Regions from separate parts of the Streptomyces sp. NPDC096013 genome, predicted to be linked through region 1. Evidence: riboswitches for the same ligand, from Rfam matches in the RefSeq annotation. Region 1 holds a riboswitch; each other region holds the start of a gene.
What was found. A riboswitch is a leader RNA that binds a small molecule or an ion and turns the genes downstream of it on or off. The one in region 1 is predicted to bind thiamine pyrophosphate.
Positions count from the first base shown of each region.

Region 2: another riboswitch for thiamine pyrophosphate. It lies ahead of ACIRB1_RS40380 (thiamine ABC transporter substrate binding subunit); the one in region 1 lies ahead of thiC (phosphomethylpyrimidine synthase ThiC).
Region 3: another riboswitch for thiamine pyrophosphate. It lies ahead of thiO (glycine oxidase ThiO); the one in region 1 lies ahead of thiC (phosphomethylpyrimidine synthase ThiC).

Region 1 is NZ_JBIWGK010000006.1:302,876-306,189, forward strand. Features, by position in the region: gene ACIRB1_RS22215 (YibE/F family protein) at 110-1,645, opposite strand; TPP riboswitch at 1,717-1,906, shown strand; gene thiC (phosphomethylpyrimidine synthase ThiC) at 1,899-3,314, shown strand, end outside.
Region 2 is NZ_JBIWGK010000019.1:117,414-120,727, reverse strand. Features, by position in the region: gene ACIRB1_RS40390 (phosphatidate cytidylyltransferase) at 1-188, shown strand, start outside; gene rlmN (23S rRNA (adenine(2503)-C(2))-methyltransferase RlmN) at 281-1,387, shown strand; TPP riboswitch at 1,412-1,517, shown strand; gene ACIRB1_RS40380 (thiamine ABC transporter substrate binding subunit) at 1,586-2,662, shown strand; gene ACIRB1_RS40375 (ABC transporter permease) at 2,716-3,314, shown strand, end outside.
Region 3 is NZ_JBIWGK010000002.1:463,857-467,170, forward strand. Features, by position in the region: gene thiS (sulfur carrier protein ThiS) at 1-178, opposite strand, end outside; gene thiO (glycine oxidase ThiO) at 175-1,338, opposite strand; TPP riboswitch at 1,335-1,447, opposite strand; gene ACIRB1_RS09590 (hypothetical protein) at 1,545-1,883, shown strand; gene ACIRB1_RS09595 (NAD(P)/FAD-dependent oxidoreductase) at 1,928-3,157, shown strand; gene ACIRB1_RS09600 (Rv2175c family DNA-binding protein) at 3,222-3,314, shown strand, end outside.

The sequences.
Region 1 (3,314 bases):
CGGCGCTCAGGGTTTGCGGGACCTCAGGGCTTGGGCTGCCTGCGTGGTTCTCGGAGCCTCAGTGCTGGCGCCGTCCCAGGGCTTGCCGCGCCTCAGAGCGGGGAGCGCCTCAGTGCTTACGGCGTCGGCCCTTCCCGCCACGTGCTGCCGCGGGCTTGGCGCTCGGCGCCGCCGTGGACGTCGTAGCCGAGCCGGCCGAACCTGCCGCACCCGCTGCACCCCCCGACCCAGCCGCCCCCGCCGGAACGGCCTCGCGTCCCGGGCGGTCCGCCGAGACGACCAGGGCCGCGAGGGCTGTGGTGACCGGTACCGACGCGACCAGGCCGATCGAGCCGACCAGCGTGCGGACGATCTCCTCGGCGACCAACTCGCTGTTGGCCACCGACCCCACGCTGCTCTGGGCGATGGAGAAGAGCAGGAGCAGCGGCAGCGCGGCGCCCGCGTAGGCGAGGACGAGGGTGTTGACGACGGACGCGATGTGGTCGCGGCCGATGCGGATGCCGGCGCGGTACAGCCCGCGCCAGCCCATCGACGGGTTGGCCTCGTGCAGCTCCCAGACCGCCGATGTCTGGGTGACCGTCACATCGTCGAGCACGCCGAGCGAACCGATGATGACGCCGGCGAGCAGCAGACCGCTCATGTCGATCGACGGGTACAGCCCGTGGATGAGGCCCGTGTTGTCGTCCGTGTTGCCGGTCAGCGCGGCCCAGTCGATGAACCCCGAGCCCAGGATGCCGATCAGCACCAGTGACATCAGGGTGCCGAGCACCGCCACGGACGTACGGGCCGACAGGCCGTGGCACATGTAGAGGGCGATCAGCATGATGGCGCTCGATCCGACCACCGCCACGATCAGCGGGTTCGAGCCGTGCAGGATCGCGGGCAGGATGAAGAAGTTAAGGATCATGAAGCTGATGGCCAGCGCGATCAGCGCCATGACACCGCGCAGCCGGCCCACTACCACGACGGCCAGCGCGAAGATCCCGGCGAGCAGCGCCATCGGGAACTTACGGTTCACATCGGTGACGGAGTACTGCAGATCCCTGGGCGCCGAGGGTTCGTACGCGACCACGACCTTCTCGCCCTGATGCAACTGCCGTGACTGGTCGGGCTGGACGATCTCCGTGAACGTACGGCCCTTGTCCTTGCCGGTGGAGACCGTGACCGTGGCCTTCTTGCAGGTGCCTGCCGCTTCCTGTGCCGCAGAGGAGCCCTCGGCGGTGGAGGTGTCCCCGGTCGAGCCCCCGCCCGATGCGTTCACCGACGCGCAGCTCACGCTGACGACCTTGGTGACCGTCGCCTGCTGGGTCTGCCGGTCGAAGCCGACGCCGGTGCGCTTGTGCGAGGGGGCGCCGCCTGGCCACAGCACCACCATGCCGACCACGACGGCCACCGTGAACGGGATCAGGATCGCCGCGATGACCTTCCGCAGATGCCGGGAGACGGGGGCGGCGGGTCCATGACTGTGCGAGTGACCGTGCCCACCGCCTCCACCGGAACCGTGACCACCGGCCGCACCGGAACCGTGCCCGCCGTCCCCGCCCGGTCCGTGGTCGTGCCCGGAATCGCGGTCGTCGCCGGATCCATGGTCGTGGCCATGGGGCGGCCCGGTCGGCGGATACGGGGGCTGCGATGTCGTGGTCACCGCCCGATCATCGCAAGAACGCCGGAGGCCCACTGTTCACCGCGCCACTTATGGCGCTAGCGTGGAGGCACCTTTGCACACGCGGGAGCTCGGAGCACCGGGCTGAGAGGGCGCTGACCTTCGTCTCTGCGATGTTTCACGGGAAACGTCACCTGAATCGAGTGATGTTTCACATGAAACATCGGCTGACGGAAGCCGCTGCGTCGACCGCCGAACCTGTTACCGGGTAATGCCGGCGTAGGGAGTAGGTCTCATGACCAACAAGGACGTACGCACGCCTGCCTCCAGCCAGGACGAACAGCCCGTTCCGGGCGAGAAGTCCGCTCGGGCCGAACAGCCCACGGAGGCCGGGAAGTCCATCGGCTGGCACAAGGGGTACGTCGCGGGCTCGCGCCCCGATCTACGGGTGCCGGTCCGTCAGGTGCATCTCACCAACGGGGAGTCGGTGACGCTGTACGACACCTCGGGTCCGTACACCGATCCGCTCGTCGACACCGATGTCCGCAGGGGACTGGCGCCGCTGCGGGAGAACTGGATCATCGCCCGCGGCGACACCGAGGAGTATGCGGGCCGGCCCGTCCGCCCCGAGGACGACGGGATCAAGCACACCTCACCGCGCGGTGGACTGCGCAACCTGGACGCGGTCTTCCCGGGGCGCCCCCGTCAGCCGCGCCGAGGCCGTGACGGTACGGCGGTCACACAACTCGCCTATGCGCGAAGGGGTGAGATCACCCCCGAGATGGAGTTCGTGGCCGTACGCGAGAACGTCGACGCCGAGGTCGTCCGGGAGGAGATCGCGGCCGGGCGTGCGGTGCTGCCCGCCAACGTCAACCATCCCGAGATCGAGCCGATGATCATCGGCAAGCGGTTCCTGGTGAAGGTCAACGCCAACATCGGGAATTCCGCGGTCACTTCCTCCATCGAGGAGGAGGTCGACAAGATGACCTGGGCGACGCGCTGGGGCGCCGACACGGTCATGGACCTGTCCACCGGCCGCAACATCCACACCACGCGTGAGTGGGTGCTGCGCAACTCCCCTGTCCCCATCGGCACGGTGCCGCTCTACCAGGCACTCGAAAAGGTCGACGGCCGCGCCGAGGAGCTGACCTGGGAGATCTACAAGGACACGGTCGTCGAACAGGCCGAACAGGGCGTGGACTACATGACCGTCCACGCGGGCGTGCGGCTGCCGTTCGTACCGCTGACGGCGAACCGCAAGACGGGCATCGTCTCGCGCGGCGGCTCGATCATGGCGGCCTGGTGCCTCGCGCACCACAAGGAATCGTTTCTGTACGAGAACTTCGAGGAACTGTGCGAGATCCTCGCCGCCTACGACGTCACGTACTCGCTCGGCGACGGCCTGCGGCCCGGTTCGATCGCGGACGCCAACGACGAGGCACAGTTCGCGGAACTGCGGACGCTCGGGGAACTCAACACGATCGCGAAGCGTTTCAATGTACAGACGATGATCGAGGGCCCGGGACACGTCCCGATGCACAAGATCAAGGAGAACATCGACCTTCAGCAGGAGATCTGTGATGAAGCTCCGTTCTATACGCTCGGCCCGCTGACCACGGACGTCGCGCCTGCGTACGACCACATCACCTCCGGCATCGGTGCCGCGATGATCGCCTGGTGGGGCACGGCCATGCTCTGCTATGTCACGCCC
Region 2 (3,314 bases), on a different contig from region 1:
GCTTCGCGGTCGCGGCCAGTGCCACCCTGGGCGACCTCGGCGAGTCCATGATCAAGCGAGACCTCGGCATCAAGGACATGGGCACGCTCCTGCCGGGCCACGGCGGCATCATGGACCGGCTGGACTCCTTGCTGCCCACGGCGCCGGTGGTGTGGCTGCTGCTGGTGCTGTTCGTCGGCTCCGGCTGAAACACGGTTTGACCTGCTGTTTTGTGCGTGAGGGGCTTGTTGTCCACAGGGCGGCGAGTCCCTCTTCGTATGTCTGCGACACTGGTAGGGCCATGCCTAAGCCCGGAGAACTCACATTCGTCGCCCCCCGCGGAGCCCAGAAGCCGCCGCGGCACCTCGCCGACCTTACGCCCGCCGAGCGCAAGGAAGCCGTCGCCGCGGTCGGGGAGAAGCCGTTTCGCGCCAAGCAGCTCTCGCAGCACTACTTCGCGCGGCTCGCGCACGACCCGGCGGAGTGGACCGACATCCCCGCCGCCTCGCGCGCCAAGCTGCGGGAGGCGCTGCTCCCTGAGCTGATGACCGTCGTGCGGCATCTTTCGACCGACCAGGACACCACCCGCAAGACGCTGTGGCGGCTGTTCGACGGGACGCTCGTCGAGTCCGTGCTGATGCGGTACCCGGACCGGGTCACCATGTGCATCAGCTCGCAGGCGGGGTGTGGCATGAACTGCCCGTTCTGCGCGACCGGTCAGGCCGGCCTGGACCGCAATCTGTCGACCGGCGAGATCGTGCACCAGATCGTGGACGGCATGCGGGCGCTGCGCGACGGCGAGATCCCCGGCGGGCCCGCGCGGCTCTCCAACATCGTCTTCATGGGCATGGGCGAGCCCCTCGCCAACTACAAGCGGGTCGTCCAGTCCATCCGCGCCCTCACCGACCCCGAGCCGGACGGCCTCGGCCTCTCGCAGCGCGGGATCACCGTCTCGACGGTCGGACTCGTCCCGGCGATCCACCGCTTCGCGGACGAGGGGTTCAAGTGCCGCCTCGCGATCTCGCTGCACGCGCCGGACGACGAGCTGCGCGACACCCTGGTCCCGGTGAACACCCGCTGGAAGGTCCGCGAGGTCCTCGACGCGGGCTGGGAGTACGCGGCGAAGTCGGGCCGCCGTCTGTCCATCGAGTACGCGCTGATCCGCGACATCAACGACCAGGCGTGGCGCGGTGACCGCCTCGGCCGCCTCCTCAAGGGCAAGCCGGTGCACGTCAACCTCATCCCGCTGAACCCGACGCCGGGCTCGAAGTGGACCGCCTCCCGCCCCGAGGACGAGAAGGCGTTCGTCGAGGCCATCGCGGCCCACGGGGTGCCGGTCACCGTCCGGGACACCCGCGGCCAGGAGATCGACGGAGCGTGCGGCCAGCTCGCCGCGACCGAGCGGTAGGCTGACCGGCGTAGGTACATCTTCATATTCCGACAGGGGAGCGCCACAGCGCTGAGAGTGCGGGATTGTCCGCAGACCCTCTGAACCTCGCCCAGGTCATTCTGGGTAGGAAGTTCGGTCATCACTCTTGCTGTTGCGCCCTGCCCACGTCCTGTGGGCGGGGCCGCGTCTCTTCCTGGACACCCCAGGAGGAATCCAGTGCACACCAGGACATTCATCGCCGCGGCCGTCGGGCTCGGCCTGCTCACGCTCTCCGCGTGCGGCTCGTCCGACAGCGGCAGCGGCGCCGACTCCAAGACCGTCACCCTCGTCAGCCACGACTCGTGGGCCGTCTCGAAGAGCGTCCTCAAGGATTTCGAGAAGCGGTCCGGCTACACCGTCAAGGTCCTCAAGGACGGCGACGCCGGCCAGGCCGTCAACAAGGCGATCCTCACCAAGGACAACCCCCAGGGCGACGTCTTCTTCGGCGTCGACAACACCCTGCTCTCCCGCGCCCTCGACAACGGCCTCTTCCAGTCCTACGACGCGAGGGGCTCCGCGCTCGTCAAGCCCGAGTACCGCGTCGACCAGGCCAAGCACCGGGTCACGCCCATCGACACCGGCGACATCTGCGTCAACTACGACAAGGCCTACTTCAGCAAGCACAAGCTGACCCCGCCGGCCTCCTTCGCCGATCTGGTCAAGCCGGAGTACAAGAACCTCCTTGTCACCGAGAACGCGGCCACCTCCTCGCCCGGCCTCGGCTTCCTGCTCGGCAGCGCGGCGCAGTACGGGGATGGGGGAGGCTGGCAGACGTACTGGAAGAAGCTCAAGGCCAACGGCGTGAAGGTCGTCGACGGCTGGGAGCAGGCCTACGACCAGGAGTTCTCCGGGTCCGCGGGCGGCAGGAAGGCGGGCGGTGACCGGCCCCTCGTCGTCTCGTACGCCTCGTCGCCGCCCGCCGAGGTCATCTACGCCGACCCGAAGCCGACCACCGCGCCCACCGGGGTCTCGTACGGCACCTGCTTCCGGCAGACCGAGTACGCGGGGCTGCTCAGCAACGCGAAGAACACCAAGGGCGGCAAGGCGTTCCTCGACTTCCTGCTCACCAAGGAGTTCCAGCAGGACATGCCGCTCAACATGTTCGTCTACCCGGTGATCCAGGGCGCCCAGGTACCGCGGGAGTTCGAGCAGTACGGCCGTCAGGCCCCGGACCCCGAGACCATGGCGCCCGCGAAGATCGCCGCCGACCGGGACCAGTGGGTCAAGTCGTGGACCTCGCTCGTACTGAAGTAGCCCCGCCGAAGACGCGGAGAGCCCGCGGGGGCGGCGCGGCGCGGCTCGGCCTGATGGCCCTGCCCGTCGCGTTCTTCGCGGTGTTCTTCGCCTACCCCGTCGCCGCGATCGTCGGACGCGGTCTGAAGGTCGACGGCGCCTGGCAGTTGGGCCGCGTCCGGGACGTGCTGGTCGAGTCCGACATCCGGCACGTGCTGTGGTTCACCACCTGGCAGGCGCTCGCGTCCACCGCGCTCACGCTCCTGATCGCGCTCCCCGGCGCGTATGTCTTCGCGCGCTTCGACTTCCCGGGCCGGCATGTCCTGCGGGCTGTCGTGACGGTTCCGTTCGTGCTGCCGACGGTCGTCGTCGGTACGGCCTTCCTCGCGCTCGTCGGCCGGGGCGGACTCCTCGACGACCTGTGGGGCGTACGGCTGGACACCACCGTGTGGGCCATCCTGCTCGCGCACGTCTTCTTCAACTACGCGGTCGTCGTACGGACGGTGGGCGGTCTCTGGGCGCAGCTCGACCCGCGTCAGGAGGAGGCCGCGCGGATGCTCGGCGCCTCCCGGTCGCGGGCCTGGCGGACGGTGACACTGCCCGCGCTCGGGCCCGCCGTGGCCGCCGCCGCGCTGATGGTCTTCCTCTTCACCTTCACCTCCTTCGGCGTGGT
Region 3 (3,314 bases), on a different contig from region 1:
GGACCTCGACGCGGTCTCCCTCGGAGAGGGCGGTCGACGGCCACTCCGCGCGCGGGACGACGGTTTCGTTGAGGGCGGCGGCCACCCCGGAGGGGGCCGGGGTGAGGGACCGGACGAGCACGTCCAGGGGCGTGCCGGGAGCGATCTCCTGGTGCTCGCCGTTGACGGAGATGTTCATGCGGGCTGCTCCACGAGTTCCGTGCGGGCGAACCGCTTGGGGGTGAACGGGCGTGCCTCGTCCGGCAGTTCACCGGTGCTCAGGGCATGCGCGAGGGCATCGCCGGTGACCGGCGTGAGGAGCACACCGTTGCGGTAGTGCCCGGTGGCCAGCAGCAGTCCCGGCAGCGCGGTCGGGCCGAGCAGCGGCGCGTTGTCGGGGGACCCGGGGCGCAGTCCGGCCCGGGTCTCGGTGAGCGGCAGTTCGGTGATCCCGGGGACCAGCTCATGGGCGTCGCGCAGCAGTTCGTAGACACCGCCGGCGGTCACCGTGGTGTCCCAGCCCAGTTCCTCGCTGGTCGCGCCGACGACCAGCTCGCCGTTCTCGCGCGGCACGAGGTAGACGTGGCTGCCACGCACCACGGCCCGCACGGTGCGGCTCAGGAACGGCGCGTGGCGCTCCGGCACGGTCAGCCGCAGGACCTGGCCCTTCACGGGCCGTACGGGTGGCAGGACGTCGTCGGGGACGCCCGTCAGCCGCCCGCTGAGGCTGCCGGCCGCGAGCACGACCTGGTCCGCGGTGAGCGGGGTGTCCTCCCGTGTGACGACCCCCGTGGCACGGTCCCGCGCGACCGTGAGCCGCTCGGCCCAGGTCCGGTGGAAGACGACCCCGGCCCGCTCGCAGGCGGCCACCAGCGCCGCCGCCAGCCGCCGCGGGTCGACCTGGTGGTCCCCGTCGACCCTGAGCCCCCCGCGCACGCCCGGTGCGAGCATCGGTTCGAGGCGCCGGCACTCGCGCCCGGACAGCCACTCGGAGTCCAGGCCCGACTGCTGCTGCAACGCGTGCAGTTCACGCAGATGGGCCCGGTCGTCGGCGTCCAGGGCGACGGCCAGCGTGCCGCAGCGGCGGTAGCCGAGGTCCAGGCCGGTGAGGTCGGTCAGCTCGGCCGCGAAGTCCGGGTAGCGGTGCGCCGAGGCCAGGTTGAGGGCGAGCAGGGTCTGTTCGCCGTAGTGGAGTTCGGTGACGGCGGCCAGCATCCCGGCGGCCACCTGGGCGGCCCCGCCGCCCGGCTCCGGGTCCAGCACGGCCGTGGCGAAGCCGCGTTGGGCCGCGCGCCAGGCCGTGACCAGGCCGATGATCCCGCCCCCGACGACGAGGACGTCTGATGTGCGTGCAGGCATGGGCGTCCAGCCCCTCCCTTCGCCGGCATGACCCGGATCAGGTTCGTACGGTCGGAGGCCGCCAGCCTCCCTCTCAGCCCAGTGCGCCCAGGCTCCCGCGAGCGTTCTACTCTTTTCTGCCGCGGGTCCGGGGGACATCCCCGGGAGTCGCGGCACGTCTGCCACCCTAGCCCGTGCCCTGTGCGTCAGTAAGGGAGCCTCTGTCCATGGCCCGTTCGCTCGACGGTCTCGTCCTCGCCCCCGTCGCCGACCAGGCCCCGGGTCAGGTCGGCACCCGCACCCGGTTCACCTACCACGAGCAGGACGGCGAGATCTGGGCCGAGTACGCGGGCGGCGACGTCGTACGGGGGCATCTCGTCGGCACGCGCGCGGGGGACCGGATCGACTTCCGGTACGTCCAGCTGAAGACGGACGGGACGACGTCCTCCGGGCACTGCGTCTCCCTGGTGACCGAGGTGCCGGACGGCCGCGTCCGCCTGGAGGAGACCTGGGAGTGGGAGTCCCAGGAGGGAAACGGGACCAGCACTGTGGAACAGCTCACCTGACGCGCCCGCTGACTGACAAATCGTCAGGTGTCTATGGTGATCGAGTGAGCGAGCAGACGCGGGACCAGGGCACGGTGGCAGAGCGACGCGTGGTCGTCGTCGGCGCGGGCATGGCCGGGGTGCAGACCGCGGTCGCCCTCCGGGAGCAGGGCTTCACCGGCGCCATCACCCTGATCGGCGCGGAACCCCATCAGCCGTACGACCGGCCCCCGCTGTCCAAGGCCGTCCTGCTCGGCAAGGCGGAGGGCTCCGCCTTCGACGTCGACTTCGAGGCGCTCGGTCTCGAAGTGCGGCTGGGGCGCGAGGTCGTGGGCCTGCGCCCCGCCGACCACGAACTGGACACCGCCGAGGGCCCGGTGCCCTACGACGTCCTCGTCCTCGCCACCGGTGCCGAACCGATCCGGCTCCCGGGCGCCGACGGCATCCCGGGCGTGCATCTGCTGCGCACCCTGGACGACGCCGAGCGGCTCCGCCCGGTGCTCGCCCGGCAGCACGACATCGTGGTCGTCGGCGCGGGCTGGATCGGCGCCGAGTTCGCCACCGCCGCGCGCGAGGCGGGCTGCGCGGTGACCGTCGTGGAGGCGGCCGACCGGCCGCTCGCGGGGGCCCTGCCCGCCGAGGTGGCCGCGCCGATGGCCGCCTGGTACGCCGCCGCCGGGGCCTCCCTGCGGACGCACGCGCGCGTGGCGCACGTCGAGCCCGGCGAGGTCGTCCTGGACGACGGCACCCGGCTGGCCGCGGGCGCCGTCGTGGTCGGCATCGGCGCCCGCCCCGCCACCGGCTGGCTGACGGGCTCCGGCATCGCACTGGGCGCCCACCGCGAGGTCCTGGCCGACGACCACCTGCGCACCTCGGTGGCGGACGTCTACGCGGTCGGCGACTGCGCCTCCTTCCCTTCGGGGAGGTACGGCGAGCGGCTTCTCGTCCACCACTGGGACAACGCCCTCCAGGGGCCGCGCACGGTCGCCGCGAACATCGTCGGGGAGACCCCGGCGGTCTACGACCCGGTGCCGTACTTCTGGTCCGAGCAGTTCGGCCGCTTCGTCCAGTACGCCGGTCATCACGCGTCCGCCGACACCACCCTGTGGCGCGGTGACCCGTCCACCCCGGCGTGGAGCGTCTGCTGGCTGCGCGGGGACCGTCTGGTGGCCCTCCTGGCGGTCGGCCGCCCCCGTGACCTGGCCCAGGGCCGTCGGCTGATCGAGGCGGCGACCCCCATGGACCAGGAGCGGCTGGCGGATGCTTCCCTCCCGATGAAGGCGGCTATCGCCTAGTTCGTCCCACCGGGTCGGACCGGCCCGGCTTCCGACTGTCAGTCCGGGATGGCACGCTGTTTACGTGACCGAGATTGACGCAAAAATCGATGCTCTCGTCCCCGCCTGGCTCACGCTGCCCGACATCGCAGAGATGCTCGATGTCGAGGTGACACGC